Regions from separate parts of the Burkholderia sp. FW306-1C-G01B genome, predicted to be linked through region 1. Evidence: riboswitches for the same ligand, from Rfam matches in the RefSeq annotation. Region 1 holds a riboswitch; the other holds the start of a gene.
The links. Region 1 has a riboswitch for thiamine pyrophosphate ahead of thiC (phosphomethylpyrimidine synthase ThiC). Riboswitches for the same ligand answer to the same signal wherever they lie in the genome.
Positions count from the first base shown of each region.

Region 2: linked by a shared signal. The riboswitch ahead of AC3WLY_RS26135 (FAD-dependent oxidoreductase) and the one ahead of thiC (phosphomethylpyrimidine synthase ThiC) in region 1 are both predicted to bind thiamine pyrophosphate.

Region 1 is NZ_JBYSWZ010000004.1:100,113-108,430, reverse strand. It holds gene AC3WLY_RS10000 (methyl-accepting chemotaxis protein) at 339-2,060, shown strand; gene AC3WLY_RS09995 (molybdopterin-dependent oxidoreductase) at 2,105-2,893, opposite strand; gene AC3WLY_RS09990 (cytochrome b/b6 domain-containing protein) at 2,923-3,555, opposite strand; gene AC3WLY_RS09985 (pentapeptide MXKDX repeat protein) at 3,710-3,979, opposite strand; TPP riboswitch at 4,250-4,366, shown strand; gene thiC (phosphomethylpyrimidine synthase ThiC) at 4,491-6,422, shown strand; gene AC3WLY_RS09975 (YMGG-like glycine zipper-containing protein) at 6,682-6,894, shown strand; gene AC3WLY_RS09970 (hypothetical protein) at 7,101-7,364, shown strand; gene AC3WLY_RS09965 (DMT family transporter) at 7,514-8,318, shown strand, end outside.
Region 2 is NZ_JBYSWZ010000014.1:127,475-135,792, forward strand. It holds gene AC3WLY_RS26125 (thiazole synthase) at 1-795, opposite strand, end outside; gene thiS (sulfur carrier protein ThiS) at 834-1,031, opposite strand; gene AC3WLY_RS26135 (FAD-dependent oxidoreductase) at 1,064-2,209, opposite strand; TPP riboswitch at 2,444-2,566, opposite strand; gene AC3WLY_RS26140 (ABC transporter ATP-binding protein/permease) at 2,838-4,610, shown strand; gene AC3WLY_RS26145 (SDR family NAD(P)-dependent oxidoreductase) at 4,607-5,374, shown strand; gene AC3WLY_RS26150 (MFS transporter) at 5,510-6,772, shown strand; gene AC3WLY_RS26155 (D-amino acid dehydrogenase) at 6,798-8,081, shown strand; gene thpR (RNA 2',3'-cyclic phosphodiesterase) at 8,160-8,318, opposite strand, start outside.

The DNA of each region.
Region 1 (8,318 bases):
CAGCTTACTCAATCGAACGTGCGCAAAGACATGACAGCGCGAACCGCGGCAGGGAGACGCAAATCCATACGCAACCTTTCCGACGGCACGCAGCCGGCGTCATGACATTACACACTTGAAAGTCGTTTAGAGCGTTTATGAAAGGCTGTTGACTGACGTTTGCTCACGACATCGAATATTTGATCCTGTTGGTTCACTTTTCCTAATGAACCGATTCGCGTTGCCGTATACCCGACCATCAATCCCGCCCACATGTTGGGATGTCAGCTCAATAATCTGACGAATGCGTCGATGCGGGCTCGGGAAGCAACAGGTTTTTTTCACATGGGTAGCTGGGTATGAACAAGCTGACAGGCACCATCAAGCTCAAGATCGCGATCGCATTCGGCGCTTGCGTGATCGTGATGATCGCAATCGGGCTGGAAGGAACACGGGGGCTCGCGACGCTGAGTTCCGCCATGAGTTCGATGTACACGGACAGCACGGTGCCGATCGAGGACCTCGCGAGCACCCAGGCGGGTGCGCTGCAGATGCGCCTGAACCTCGAGCGGCTGGTCGCAACGCGTGACGCGGCCGAGGTGAAGACCATCGTCGAGCGCATCCGCGAGCGCGAGAAAAAGGTGCTGACCGGGTGGAACGATTACTACCCGGCGAAGGTGACGGCCGCCGACGAGCGCAAGCTCGCGGACCGGATCGCCGGCCAGCTCGGCGATTTCCGCGCGCTCGCGTCGACCGCGCTCGGTGCGGTCGAATCGGGCAACGCCGACGCGACGGCGGCGGCGATCGACAAGCTCCGCCCCCTCGGCACCGCGCTCGCCGACAGCATCGACGAGGACATCGCAATCAACGCGAAGCAGGTCAAGGAAGTGGCCGACCAGGGCAACGACACGTTCCGCATGCTGCTGTGGGCGTCGTTCGGCACCGTCGCGATCGGCGTGGCCGCCGCGATCGGCGCATGGCAGTATCTGCAGCGTGCGATTTCGCAGCCCCTCGGCGCCGCGATGAACACCGCGCAGCGCATCGCCGAAGGCCACCTCGAGAACGCGATCGAGATCCGCTCGAACGACGAATTCGGCCGCCTGCTGGTCGCGCTGCGCCAGATGGACACGCAACTCGCGGGCATCGTGCGCGGGATCAAGGCGTCCAGCGAATCGATCTCGGTCGCGTCGAGCGAGATCTCGGCCGGCAACATGGACCTGTCGTCGCGCACCGAGGAACAGGCCGCGTCGCTCGAGGAAACCGCCGCGAGCATGGAAGAGCTGACCGCGACGGTCAAGCAGAACTCGGACAACGCGCGCCAGGCGACGACGCTCGCGACCAATGCGTCGGAGGTCGCCGACAACGGCAGCGAGGTCGTGCAGCGCATGCTCGTGACGATGACCGAAATCAGCGCGAGCTCGTCGAAGATCGCGGACATCACGGGGCTGATCGAAAGCATCGCATTCCAGACCAACATCCTCGCGCTGAACGCCGCGGTCGAGGCCGCGCGCGCCGGCGAACAGGGCCGCGGCTTCGCGGTCGTCGCGGGCGAGGTGCGCAGCCTCGCGCAGCGCGCGTCGAGCGCCGCGAAGGAAATCAAGGAGCTGATCCAGCGCTCGGTCGAGACAGTCCGCGACGGCTCGGCGCAGGCAGAAGCGGTCGGCCGCACGATGGGCGACGTGCAGCAGGCGATCCGCCGCGTCGCCGACATCAACGCGGAGATCTCGGCCGCGTCCGACGAGCAGAGCCGCGGGATCGAGCAGGTCAACATCGCGGTCGGCCAGATGGACGAAGTCACGCAGCAGAACGCGGCGCTCGTCGAACAGGCGTCCGCCGCCGCGCAATCGCTCGAACAGCAGGCCGGGCAGCAGAAGCACGCGATAGCGGTGTTCAAGCTCGCCGACAGCGGCGCGGCCGCACCGGCCACGGCAGTCAAGGCGCCCGCTACCGCGCCGCGTGCACCGGCTCCGCGCCCGGTCACGCGACGCGTCGTCACCCGCCCGGCTGCCGCACCCGCGGCTGCGTCAGCCGCACCGGCGCTTGCCACAGCAGGCAAAGCGGACGACTGGGAAACCTTCTGACCTGCGCAGGTGGCGCGCGGCACACGCCGTGCGCCGCGCGGCGCTCACGACCCGCCGAACCAGTTGTACCCCTGATCGACCCAGTAGCCGCCCGGAAACGTATCGGTCACGAAGATTTCCATGATGTGCTTCGGGTTCTTGTAGCCGAGCTTGGTCGGCATCCGCAGCTTCATCGGAAAACCGAATTCCGGCGGCAGCCGGCGGCCGTCGTAGTCGAACGCGAGCAGCGTCTGCGGATGCAGCGCGGTCGGCATGTCGATGCTCTCGTAGTAGTCGTCCGCGCACTTGAAGCCGACGTATTTCGCACGCGTGTCGGCGCCGGCGCGCGCGAGGAACGCGCCGAACGGCGTGCCGCCCCAGCGGCCGATCGCGCTCCACCCTTCCACGCAGATATGCCGCGTGATCTGCTCCGCGTGCGGCAGCGCATACAGCTCGTCGAGCGTCCACACGCGCTTGCCCGTCACGCGGCCGGACAGCACGAGCCGATACGTCGACGCATCGACGTGCGGCACGTCGTCGATCCCGTAGTACGCGTTGAACGGGAACGGCCGCGTGATGTCGGCTTCGGTGTAGGTCGGCGCGAGCCGGTCGGGGCTGAACAGCCAGGCCTGCACGCGATCGTTCATGCGCGACACTTTCTCGAGGAACGTGTTGACCGACGCATCGTCCTGCAGCGTGCAGCCGGTCAGCATCGTCAGCCCGCCGAGCGTCAGCACGCGCCGGTTGAAAAGCCGCCGCGACGGCATCTCGAGCTCGCGGCGCACGTCGAGTTCGAGCGACTTCCGGTCGAGGGTCCAGCGCGGCTGGCCGCGCCTGTTTTCGGATTCCGACATGATGATTTCCTTCGCCCGCGGCTCGCGGGTCAGCGGCCGCGCAGCATCGCGAGCAGCGAGCGCGGCACCAGCAGCGCCATTGCGACGTGTACGACAAAAAATGCGACGAGCAGCGACATCGCCCAGAAATGCACGACGCGCGCGTTGTCGTAACCGCCGAACAGCTCGCGCAACAGTGGGAACTGCACGGACTTCCAGATCGCGAGCCCCGACAGCACCAGCACGACGAGATCGACGATCGCGGTCAGGTACGCCGCGCGCTGCACCGCGTTGTAGACGCTCAGGTCGGCGTGCGACAACCGCCCGCCGAGCGCGGCGCGTACGTCGCGCCACACGGACGCCGGCGTGACGGGCAGCATCTTGCGCACAAGGCGCCCGGTCGCAAGCGACATCGCGAGGTAGAACAGCCCGTTGCCGACGAGCAGCCACATCGCCGCGAAATGCCATTGCAGCGCACCGCCGAGCCAGCCGCCGATCGTGATGCCGTGAGGAAACGTGAACGGCGGATAGATCGGCGACGCGTCGTAGATGCGCCAGCCGGACAGCGCCATCAGCACGGCCGCGAGCGCGTTGAGCCAGTGGCTCGCGCGCACCCACAGCGGATGGATCGGACGTGCGGGTGGCGTGGCGGCCGCGCGCCCGGTGGCGGGAACGGTTTGCATGATGAAAACTCCCGGAATGAGGCGACGGAGCGCGAGACGGGGCCGGAGACCGGCCACGCAACGCATGCGCTGACGCGCGGCGTGGCGCGTGCCCCGCGTGCCGTCCCGGCACGCAGCGGCGACACGCGCGTCGGCCGCGCTCCGTCCGTTTCCGTCAGTTCGACGGGGCCATCTTGTCGTCCGACTTCGGCTTGCCCATCGAGTCGTGCGACATCGCGTCCTTCTTCATCGCGTGCTTCTTCATGGCGCCCTTCTTCATCGCGCCGTCCTTGGCCATCGCGTCGTCCTTCGCCATCGCGTCGTGGCCCATCGCGTCCTTCGACATCGACGAACCTTCCTTCGACATCGCGTCGTTCTGCGCATACGCGCCCGTTGCGACCATGGCGAAACCGGCGACACAGGCTGCGATCAGTACTTTTTTCATGACATCTCTCCGAAACATGGGTTTGAGGAGCCGAATAGACGGAGGACGTCGCGGGAAATGACAGTCGTTTCGAAAATATTTTTTGAGGGGCTGCCAAAAGTGCCGCAATGCTGCACCGCGCCGTCGTTGTCAGCCGGGCTGCAGGGCCGTGCGGCGGTGTCATGCATCGCGTCTTGCGCGGCAGGCGCGCCGCCCGCAATGCTGCAACTGCACCGCGGCAACCGATCTGCCACCGGTTGAAACCGCCGCAAAGCCAGTGTATCGTGTGCGCTGCTAACGCGGGGGTCCTGCAATGCGCCCGGTCAACAAACCGGCATTGCGGGTGAGAAATACCCTTTGAACCTGATCTGGATAATGCCAGCGCAGGGAAGCGTACGGATTCCGCCGCCATCCTTCTGACGAAATCCGCCGCCTCACCAAGCCTCGTCTCCTGCTTAGCTCGAGCCCCACATTCGCCAAGGGCTCCGGGCAAGCGCCGAAGCGCCTGTCCGGCGCTCACACAGGAGATCGCATGAACGCCAATCCGAAGTTTCTGTCCGCCGACGCCCACGTCGATGCCGCTGCCGTCGCGCCGCTGCCGAATTCGCGGAAAGTCTATGTGACCGGCTCGCAGCCCGACATCCGCGTACCGATGCGCGAAATCACGCAGGCCGACACGCCGACCGGTTTCGGCGGCGAAAAGAATCCGCCGATCTACGTGTACGACACGTCGGGCCCCTACACCGATCCGGAAGCCAAGATCGACATCCGCGCGGGCCTGCCCGCGCTGCGCCAGCGCTGGATCGAAGCGCGCGGCGACACCGAAGTGCTCCCCGGCCTGTCGAGCCGATACGGCCTCGAGCGCGCGGCCGATCCGGCCACCGCCGACCTGCGTTTCCCGGGCCTGCACCGCAACCCGCGCCGCGCGCAGGCCGGCAAGAACGTCACGCAGATGCACTACGCGCGTCAGGGCATCATCACGCCGGAAATGGAATACATCGCGATCCGCGAGAACCAGCGTCGCGCCGAGTACATCGAGAGCCTGAAGTCGAGCGGCCCGAACGGCGCGAAGCTCGCCGCAATGATGGGGCGCCAGCATCCGGGCCAGGCGTTCGGCGCTGCCGCATTCGGCGCGAATGCGCTGGCCGAGATCACGCCCGAATTCGTGCGCGACGAAATCGCGCGCGGCCGCGCGATCATCCCCGCGAACATCAACCATCCGGAATCGGAGCCGATGATCATCGGCCGCAACTTCCTCGTGAAGATCAACGCGAACATCGGCAACTCGGCCGTCACGTCGTCGATCGGCGAGGAAGTCGACAAGATGACGTGGGCGATCCGCTGGGGCGGCGACACGGTGATGGACCTGTCGACCGGCAAGCACATCCATGAAACGCGCGAGTGGATCATCCGCAACAGCCCGGTGCCGATCGGCACCGTGCCGATCTACCAGGCACTCGAAAAGGTCAACGGCAAGGCCGAGGACCTGACCTGGGAAATCTTCCGCGACACGCTGATCGAACAGGCCGAGCAAGGCGTCGACTACTTCACGATCCACGCGGGCGTGCGCCTGCAGTACGTGCCGCTCACCGCGAACCGGATGACCGGCATCGTGTCGCGCGGCGGCTCGATCATGGCGAAGTGGTGCCTCGCGCATCACAAGGAAAGCTTCCTGTACGAACACTTCGAAGAGATCTGCGAGATCATGAAGGCGTACGACGTGAGCTTCTCGCTCGGCGACGGCCTGCGTCCCGGCTCGATCTACGACGCGAACGACGAAGCGCAGCTCGGCGAGCTGAAGACGCTCGGCGAACTCACGCAGATCGCGTGGAAGCACGACGTGCAGGTGATGATCGAAGGCCCCGGCCACGTGCCGATGCAGCTGATCAAGGAGAACATGGATCTCCAGCTCGACTGGTGCAAGGAAGCGCCGTTCTACACGCTCGGGCCGCTCACCACCGACATCGCACCGGGCTACGACCACATCACGTCGGGCATCGGCGCCGCGATGATCGGCTGGTTCGGCACCGCGATGCTGTGCTACGTGACGCCGAAGGAGCACCTCGGCCTGCCGAACAAGGACGACGTGAAGGAAGGCATCATCACGTACAAGCTCGCCGCGCACGCCGCCGACCTCGCCAAGGGTCACCCGGGCGCACAGGTGCGCGACAACGCGCTGTCGAAGGCGCGCTTCGAATTCCGCTGGGAAGACCAGTTCAACATCGGTCTCGATCCGGACAAGGCGCGCGAATTCCACGACGAAACGCTGCCGAAGGATTCGGCGAAGGTCGCGCACTTCTGCTCGATGTGCGGCCCGCACTTCTGCTCGATGAAGATCACGCAGGACGTGCGCGAATTTGCCGCGCAGCAGGGCGTGTCGGAAACCGAAGCGCTGAAGAAGGGGATGGAAGTGAAGGCGGTCGAGTTCGTCAAGACCGGCGCCGAGATCTATCACCGTCAATAAGCGAACGAGCGAACGCGGCGATCCGCACCGGAAACGCATCGCGATGCACGAAGCCCGCTTTCGAGCGGGCTTTTTTACGCATGTCGCGTGCTCTGCGCATGTCGCGTGCCTGCCGGCGCACGGAGAAACAAATGATTACGAAACCGCGCGAGGCTTAACAAGTCCTTACAGCAGCGGCGCGGGACGGCGCGTAGATTGAAAACATGCGTGGCCGCCCGCCGGTCGCGCGTCCTCCGTTCACAACCACAGGACAACGATCATGAAATCGATTCGGCGTATTGGGGTATGCGCGCTCCTCGTCGCAACGGTGACAAGCCTGTCGGCCTGCGATTCGATGACGAGACGCCAGCGCGACACGGCAATCGGTGCGGGTGTCGGCGGCGTCGCCGGCGCGGCGATCGGCGGCAACGCGCTGTCGACGCTGGGCGGCGCGGCGGCTGGCGGCATCATCGGCAACCAGATCGGCAAGTAAAACGGCTAGACGCCGTCTGCCAGACGCGGCGCAACATTTCAATCAGACGGCGTTTCCGCAGTGCGGAAGCGCCGTTTTCGCATGTGGCGCCGCAACACGGGCAGCAGCGATCCGGAAATGATCCGTTACCGTTTTGCACACCGTGTCATCGGCGCGCGGCCTAAGCTTAAGCATCTGCCGATTGCCGGCTCCGCCGGAGAGACATCATGAACAGGACCCTCGTCGCCGCGGCGCTCGCCTGCACGACGCTCGCCGGCTGCTACTACCCGTACGGCTATTATCCTGGCGGCTATTACACGGCGGCACCGGTGCAGCCGGCGCCCGTGTACGTCGAGCCGGGCCCCGCCTACTACTATCCGGCGCCTGCGTACGCGCCCGCTTACGGCCCGGCGTGGGGCGGCTATTGGGGACCGGCGCTGTCGCTCAATTTCGGTTTCGGCGGACGCGGCGGCGGCTGGCGCCATCACTGAACGGCAATACCGCCGGCAGCCGACCCTCCGCCCGCAACCGGCGGCATTCCCGTTTCTTGCCGTTTCTTGTCGTTTCATCGAATCGTGAAACGACGGCGTGGTAACGCGGTGTAAGATCCTCCGCATCCCGTCCCTCTCCCTCCCGATCGATGTCGCCCAAGAACGCCATTCTGCTGACCGTGCTCGCTGCCCTGTGGGGCGCGTCGTTCCTGTTCATCCGGATCGGCGTGATCGATTTCGGCGTCGCGCCGCTGATGGCGCTGCGCGTGGGCATCGGTGCGCTGTTTCTCACCGGCTTTGCGCTGACGCGCTTCAAACCCGCCGATCTCGGCGCGCGGCTGCGCCGTCATGCATGGCCATTGTTCGTCGTCGGCGCGCTGAACTCGGGCATACCGTTCTGCCTGTTCGCGTTCGCCGAACTGACGCTGTCGGCCGGCCTGACGTCGGTGATCAACGCGACGACGCCGCTGTGGGGCGCGCTCGTGGCCTACCTGTGGCTGAAGGACAAACTGTCGCTGCCGCGCGCGCTCGGCCTCGTGATCGGTTTTGCCGGCGTGATCACGCTCGTGTGGAACCAGATCGCGAATGCGCACGACGACACGGGCGCCGGCACGACGGCGCTTGCCGCCGCCGCGGCGCTCGGCGCGACACTGCTGTACGGCATCGCGGCCAATTACACGAAGCGCAAGCTCAGCGGCGTCGACCCGCTCGTCAACGCGACCGGCAGCATGATCGGCTCGACCGTCCTGCTGCTGCCGTTCGCGATCGCCACCTGGCCGGCCGCGTCGGTCGGCGCGCACGCATGGGGCGCCGTGCTCGGCCTCGGCATCGCATGCACGGGCATCGCGTATTTCATCTTCTTCTACCTGATCGCGCATGTCGGCCCCGCCCGCGCGATTACCGTGACGTTCGTGATCCCGGTATTCGGCCTGCTGTGGGGCGCGCTGTTCCTCG
Region 2 (8,318 bases), on a different contig from region 1:
GTGCCAGAACGGCATCCCGACGACTGGCGTGCTCGCGTGCGCGGTTTCGCGCGCGTCCATCGGCCCGGCGAGATACGCGGCGCGGCCAGCCTCGACGCCCTGCGCAAAGGCGCGCGCCATGATCTCGGGGTGCGTGGCCTGCGACACCGCCGTGTTCAGCAGCACGCCGTCGAAGCCCCACTCCATCACCTGGCACGCGTGCGACGGCACGCCGAGCCCCGCGTCGACGATCAGCGGCACGTCGGGCAGCCGCTCGCGCAGCACGCGCAAGCCGTACGGGTTCACGACGCCCTTGCCCGTGCCGATCGGCGCGCCCCACGGCATCAGCGCCTCGCAGCCGGCGTCGAGCAGGCGCCGACCGATCACGAGATCCTCGGTGCAGTACGGCAGCACCTTGAAACCGTCCTTCACCAGTTGCGCAGCGGCCTCGATCAACCCGACCGGGTCGGGCTGCAGCGTGTAGTCGTCGCCGATCAGCTCGAGCTTGATCCAGTCGGTGCCGAACACCTCGCGCGCCATGTGCGCGGTCGTCACGGCCTCGGCGACGGTCTGGCAGCCGGCCGTGTTCGGCAGCAGCGGCACCGCGTGGCGCTTGAGCAGGTCGAAGAAGCCGGCTTCGGCCGTGCCGCCCGTCATCTGGCGGCGCAGCGCGACCGTCACCATCCCGGGCCGCGACGCGGCGATCGAATCGGACAGCGACTGCAGCGACGGATAGCGCGACGTGCCGAGCAGCACGCGGCTCGCGAAGGTTTCGCCGTACAGCGTCAACGCGTCGGCGGATGTGAGGGACGTCATGTCGTTTTCCTGGAAATGCGGGGACGAACCGGCGGCGCTCAGCCGCCCGCGACGGGGTGCACGACGTCGAGCTTGTCGCCCGCCGCGAGCGCGCGCGCCGCATGCTGCGTGCGCGCGACGAAGTTGCCGTTCAGCGCGACCGCGTACGGCGGACGCGCGCCGTACGCGGCGAGCGCGTCGGCCACCGTCGCGCCGTCGGGCAGCGTCAGGGTCTGTTGGTTGATCTGGATATCCATGAGGCTTCGTCGGATTCGGTCGGCGGCGCGCGTCAGGCCGGCTGGCGCGCGTCGTTGCGGTGGTGAAGGAGCGTCGGCCAGCGCGCGGCGGCGCGCCACGCGGCGAACGCGTCGGCATCGCCGAACGCGCCGCCGAGCGCGGCTTCGGCGAACGCCGCCGCCGCGTGCGCGACTTCCGGCGCGATCATGAAGCCGTGCCGGTACAGGCCGTTGACGGCGAGCGTCGACGCGCCGTCCCAGATCACCGCCGGGCGATGATCGGGCAGCGTCGGCCGGCACTGCGCATTGAGTTCGAGGATGCGCGCCTCGCCGAACGCCGGATGCACGGAGAACGCCGCGCTCAGCAGTTCGAGCGCGGAGCGCACGCTGACGGGCGACATGTCCTCGCCCTCCACCTCGGTCGCGCCGATTACGTAGAGATCGTCCTGCTTCGGCGCGATATACAGCGGATAGCGCGGATGCAGCAGCCGCACGGGCCGGGTGAGCCCGATGCCGGGCGCATGCACGCGCGCGACTTCGCCGCGGATGCCGCGCAGCGCGGGCAGCGCGGATTTCGCGCCGAGCCCGCGGCAATCGATCGTGAAATGCGCGGCGGGAAGGTTCGCATCGTCGATCGCGACGTGCCAGTGCAGGTCGACGCCGCGTTCGGCGAGGCCCGCCGCGAGCGCGCGCAGCGCCTGGCGGTTGTCGAGCTGGCCTTCGCGCGGCAGCAGCAGGCCGCGCGCGAAGCGGCCCGCGAGCGCGGGTTCGGCCGCATCGACCTGCGTCCCCGCGAGCGTGACGAAGCCGCCGTCGAACAGGTCGGCCGGCGCGTTCGCGCGCACGCGCCGCTCGAACAGCGGCGCCTCCGCGCGGTCCGCGTGATGCCAGACGACGAGCGTGCCGTGATGCTGGAAGAATACGGGTTCGGGCAGCTCGGCGAGCCACTGCGGCCAGCGCGCGAGCGACGCGACGCCAAGCTCGGTGATCAGCAGCTCCGCGCTCGCCGCTTCCGCGAGCGGCGCGAGCATCGCGGCCGCGATCCACGCGGCCGACTGCTCGCCGTCCGGGCCGCCGCGCTCGTAGAGCGCGACGCGATGCCCGTCGCCCGCGAGCCGCCATGCGATCAGGCGGCCGACGAGGCCGCCGCCGAGCACCGCGAAATCGGGCCGTGCGGGCCGTGAATCCTGAACGTTCATCGCGCACGCTCCTCGCGAACCGCGCGGGCGCGCACGACGAACGTCGACGCGCACGCGCCATCCCGTGCGAACGCACGCGACATCGGGCCGGGAGCCATGCAAAAGACTGAAGATTGTGCGGTCATCATTCCTTCCGTAACGCGCAATACGCGTACCCAAAAGGACGAAACCGGCAGCAAAGGCCGGCCGGGCGGGACTCGGGCGCTGACCATGTGGGATGGCAGCCAGCGCGGCCCGGCGGGATCAGAAACTTCCCTCGCCGGTATTACCCGGATCGGGTGCGAAGGGTCTTTCTCAGCCTCGCCGCACCGCGCTGAACTTCCGCCGGCCGCATGCAAAGCACCCCTGTTTCGTCGTTGGCCATTAGACCATAAAAGCGGAAAGCGCCGCAAACTGTCCCCCTTGCGGCAAATTCGCCGGAGCGCCGCGCCGCTCTGGCACAATGCCCGCAGGCCGGCCGCGCGAGCGGCCGGTTGCCGCGTCACCGCCGGCCCTTAAGCGCCGTTTAAGACGCGCGGGCGACCATCCGCAGCGCCCGCCGTCAGTCGGCGCCTCGCCCCGGCATGCCGTATCGCGGCGCGCGCCCGGCTTCGCCCGGCCCGCGCGCCGGCTACTCATCAGGAAGCACATGACCCAATCGATCGACCCCGTCCGCTCCGCCGCCTCCGACGCGCCGCAGGACGAGCGCCCGGTATCCGCATGGAGCCTCATCAAGCCCTACTGGGTATCGTCCGAATGGAAAGTCGCGTGGGGGCTGCTGGTCACGATCATCGCGATCAACCTCTGCGTGGTGTGGATCAACGTCCGGCTGAACAAGTGGAACGCCGAGTTCTACAACGCGCTGCAGTCGAAGGACGTCCACGACTTCCCGCACCTGCTGATGCAGTTCTCCGCGCTCGCGTTTGCGTTCATCATCCTCGCGGTGTACGGCCGCTACCTGCGGCAGATGCTCGGCTTCCGCTGGCGCCAGTGGCTCACCGACCGTTTTCTCGGCCAGTGGCTCGGCGATCGCGCGTTCTACCGGATCGAACGCGACCGCCTCGCGGACAACCCCGACCAGCGGATCACCGACGACCTCCAGTCGTTCTCGACCACGACGCTCGCGCTGTCGCTCGACCTGCTGTCGACGGTCGTCACGCTCGTGTCGTTCATCACGATCCTGTGGTCGCTCGCCGGTGCGCTGACGTTCACGCTCGGCGCCACGCCGATCTCGATTCCCGGCTACATGGTGTGGGCGGCCGCGCTCTACGCGGTGGTCGGCTCGCTGATCATCCAGAAGGTCGGCCATCCGCTCGTGTCGATCAACTACCAGCAGCAGCGCGTCGAGGCCGATTTCCGCTTCGGGCTGATCCGCGTGCGCGAGAACGCCGAGCAGATCGCGTTCTACGACGGCGAGAAAACCGAGACCGGCAACGCGCAAAACCTCTTCATGCGCATCCGCGACAACTGGTGGCGCGTGATGAAGTACACGAAGCGCCTCACGTTCGTGCTGAGCTTCTACGGACAGATCGCGATCATCTTCCCGCTCGTCGTCGCCGCGCCGCGGTACTTCGCGGGCGCGTTCTCGTTCGGCGTGCTGATGCAGATCTCGTCCGCGTTCGGCACCGTCAGCGATTCGTTCTCGTGGTTCATCAACAGCTACTCGACCCTCGTCGAATGGCGCGCCACCGTCAACCGTCTGCGCGAATTCAAGCGCGTAATGGGCACGTCGCACCTGAAGGAAAGCCTGTCGCCCGCGACCGAGCACGGCGGCATCAACCTGCACTACGTCGACGCGGCGAAGCTGTCGACGTCGTCGCTCAAGCTCGCGCTGCCGAACGGCAACGCGCTCGCGGAGATCGGCAACGTGACGATCGAGCCGGGTTCGCGCTGGCTCGTGATCGGTAAATCGGGTTCCGGCAAGAGCACGTTCATGCGCGCGCTCGCGGGCCTCTGGCCGTTCGGCGACGGCGCGATCGACGCGCCGGTGGGCGCGCGGATGATGTTCGTGCCGCAGACGAGCTATTTGCCGATCGGCACGTTGAAGGCCGCACTCACCTATCCGGCGACGCCCGACACGTTCAGCGACGACGCGTGCCGCGACGCGCTGCGCGCATGCCGCCTCGAGGATTACGTCGAGCGCCTCGACGAAACCGCGCACTGGACGCGCGTGCTGTCGCCGGGCGAGCAGCAGCGCCTTGCCGGCGCACGCGTGCTGCTGCACAAGCCCGACTTCCTGTTCCTCGACGAAGCGACCAGCGCGCTCGACGCCGACAACGAGGCACGCCTGTACCACCTGTTCGCCGAACGGCTGCCGAAGGCCGCGATCGTCAGCATCGCGCATCGCGAGTCGCTGGCCGCGTTCCACGTCGGCACGATCAACGTCGAGCGCGTGAACGCCGGCGACAAGGTGGCTGCGTGAGCGCACGCGCGGCGCGCATCGTGCTGATCACCGGCGCAGGCTCGGGGATCGGCGCGGCGCTCGCGCGACGGCTCGCGGCGCCCGGCATCGCGCTGGCGCTGCACGCGCGCGGCGCGGACGATGCGGCGCGGGCCCGGCTCGCCGAAGTCGCGCGCGCCTGCTCGGCGGCCGGCGCGCAATGCATCACGCTCACCGGCGATCTCGCCGCGCCGGGCATCGCGGCCACGCTCGTCGATGCAACCGCCGCGCGCTTCGGCGGGCTCGACCAGCTCGTCGCGAACGCCGGCTTCGCCGCGCGGCAGGCCTTTTCCGATCTTTCCGCGGCCACGCTCGCGTCCGCCTTCGCGGCGATGCCCGGCGCGTTCTCCGCGCTCGCGGGCCGCGCGCGGCCGCTGCTCGAAGCGTCGGCCGCACCGCGGATCGTCGCGCTCAGTTCGTTCGTCGCGCATCGCTACCGCGCCGATGCGCCGTTCGCGGCCACCGCCGCCGCGAAAGCCGCACTCGAGTCGCTGGTGCGCACCGCGGCCGCCGAATTCGCCGCGCACGGCATCACCGTCAACGCCGTCGCGCCCGGCTTCACACGCAAGGACCACGGGCCGAGCGCCGGCAACGCCGCCGCGTGGGCGCAGGCCGAACAGGCGACACCGCTCGGCCGGATCGCCGAACCCGACGACGTCGCCGCATTGATCGCGTTCCTGCTGTCGGACGCGGCGCGGCAGATCACCGGCCAGGTCATCCACGTCGACGGCGGCCTGACGCTCTGAAGCGGCATCGCCCCCTCCTTCCCACATACCCGCTGTCCCGCACGAACCTGCATCGGCCTTTTTGGCCGGCCGCATCGCGACCGTAAAATAACCGCCACGCGGCAGCGCGATACGAGACGAGAGGGGGCGGCAAGCATGCAGGCATTCCAGTGGTTCAACGAATTGTCGTCGCGCGAGCGCAAGACGCTGTACGCCGGATTCGGCGGCTACGCGGTCGATGCGTTCGACTTCATGATCTACTCGTTCCTGATCCCGACGCTGATCGCCACGTGGGGAATGACGAAGGGCGAGGCCGGGATGATCGCGACGAGTTCGCTGATCTCGTCGGCAGTCGGCGGCTGGGCCGCCGGCATCCTCGCCGACCGCTACGGCCGCGTGCGCGTGCTGCAGTGGACGATCGCGACGTTCGCGCTGTTCACGTGCCTGTCCGGTTTCACGCATTCGTTCTGGCAGCTGCTCGCGACGCGCACGCTGCAAGGCTTCGGTTTCGGCGGCGAATGGTCGGTCGTGACGATCATGATGGCCGAGACGATCCGCTCGCCCGAGCATCGCGCGAAGGCCGTCGGCACCGTGCAAAGCAGCTGGTCGTTCGGCTGGGCCGCGGCCGCGATCCTCTACTGGGCGTTCTTCGCGCTGCTGCCCGAGCAGGTCGCGTGGCGCGCGTGCTTCTGGATCGGCATCGTGCCCGCGCTGTGGATCCTGTACATCCGCCGCAACGTCAGCGATCCCGACATCTACACGGCCACGCGCCGCGCGCGCGACGAAGGCCGCGTGTCGGGCCACTTCCTCGAGATCTTCTCGCCGCCGCACCTGCGCGCGACGCTGTTCGGCAGCGCGCTGTGCACCGGCATGCTCGGCGGCTACTACGCGATCACGACGTGGCTGCCCACCTACCTGAAAACCGTCCGCCACCTGTCCGTGTTCAACACGAGCGGCTATCTCGTCGTGCTGATCGTCGGCTCGTTCGTCGGCTACGTGGTCGGCGCGATCCTGTCCGACCGGCTCGGCCGCCGCGCGTCGTTCATCCTGTTCGCGATCGGCTCGTTCTCGCTCGGCATGGCGTACACGATGCTGCCGATCACCGATACCGCGATGCTGCTGCTCGGCTTCCCGCTCGGCATCGTCGTGCAGGGGATCTTCGCGGGCGTCGGCGCATACCTGTCGGAGCTGTATCCGGGCGCGATCCGCGGCTCGGGCCAGGGCTTCTGCTACAACCTCGGCCGCGGGCTCGGCTCGTTCTTCCCGATTCTCGTCGGCTCGCTGTCGCAGTCGATGTCGCTCGTGAAGGCGATCGGCCTCGTCGCTGGCGGCGGCTACCTGCTCGTGATCGTCGCCGCGCTCGTGCTGCCGGAAACGCGCGGCAAGTCGCTCGTCGACGATCCGGCCGTCGCGTCGTGAGCGCCCTCTTCGTTCCGGAAACCGCATGCACGTGATCGTTCTCGGCGCCGGCGTGGTCGGCGTCACCACCGCGTGGCACCTGCGCGAAGCAGGCTGCGACGTCACCGTGATCGAACGCGAGGCCGATGTCGCGCAGGCGACGAGCCTCGGCAACGCGGGCGTGATCGCGCCCGGCTACGTGACGCCGTGGGCCGCACCCGGGATGCCCGGCAAGATCCTAAAGCACCTGTTCGAGCCCGCGTCGCCGCTGATCTTCCGGCCGACACTCGACGCCGCGCAGTGGCGCTGGATCGCGCGCTGGCTGCGCGAATGCGAGTTCGAGCGGTTCCGCGTGAACAAGCAGCGGATGCAGCGCATCGCGTATTACAGCCGCGCGTGCCTGCATGCGTTTCGCGACCGTTATCCGTTCGACTACGGCGCGAGCCGCGGCTACCTGCAACTGTTGCGCGGCGCATTCGACGTCGAGATGGTGCAGCCCGCGCTGAAGGTGCTGCGCGATGCCGGCATCGCGTTTCGCGAACTCGACGCGGCCGGCTGCACGGCGATCGAGCCGGGCCTGCGCTGGGCGCGGCAGGCGCCCGTCGGCGGCATCTACCTGCCCGACGACGAAGCCGGCGACTGCGCACGCTTCACGCGCGAACTGCGTACGCTGTGCGAGTCGAACGGCGTGACGTTCCGCTTTCGCACCGCGATCCGCGCGCTCGACGTCGCGGGTGGCAAGGTGCGCGGCGTGCGGATCGATTCACCGGACGAAGGCGCCGCCGCACGAAGTGACGCCCCGCTCGCCGCCAGCGCGATCGTCGTCGCGCTCGGCGTCGACAGCGCCGGCCTGCTGCGGCCGCACGGCATCGACGTGCCGCTGTATCCGGTGAAAGGCTACTCGGCGACGCTCGCGGTCGTCGACGACGAAAAGGCGCCGCGCGCAGCGCTGATGGACGAATCGCTTAAGACGGCGATCACGCGCTTCGGCCCGACGCTGCGCGTCGCGGGCACCGCGGAGCTCGGCAACCGGCACGCGGCGCTGCGGCAGCAGGCGCTCGATACGCTGATGAAGGTGCTCGACGACTGGTTCCCGCACGCGGCCGATCGCGCGTCGGCGCGCTTCTGGGTCGGCCGCCGGCCGATGACACCCGACGGGCCGCCGCTGCTCGGCGCGAGCGGGATCGACGGGCTCTGGCTCAACGTCGGCCACGGCTCGACGGGCTGGGCGATGTCGATGGGTTCGGGCAAGGTGGTCGCGGATCTCGTTACCGGGCGCGAGCCGGAAATCGACCTGTCGGGCCTGACGCTTGCGCGCTACGGGCGGTAGGCTCGGCGCCGGGCGACACCGTCGACGCGATGCGCCGGCGCGATACGCGCGGCCATCGCCATGCATCGCGAGCACCGCTCACTGCACCGCCCGGCCCTCCGCCCACGCGATCGGCGCCGATACGATCGGCCGATGCGACACGCCCTCGTGCGACAACCTGCTTTCGAACAGCGTCAGCGCTTCGATGCGCAGCACGACCGGTCGCGCGGGCGCACCGCCGTGCGCGGGCTGGCCGAC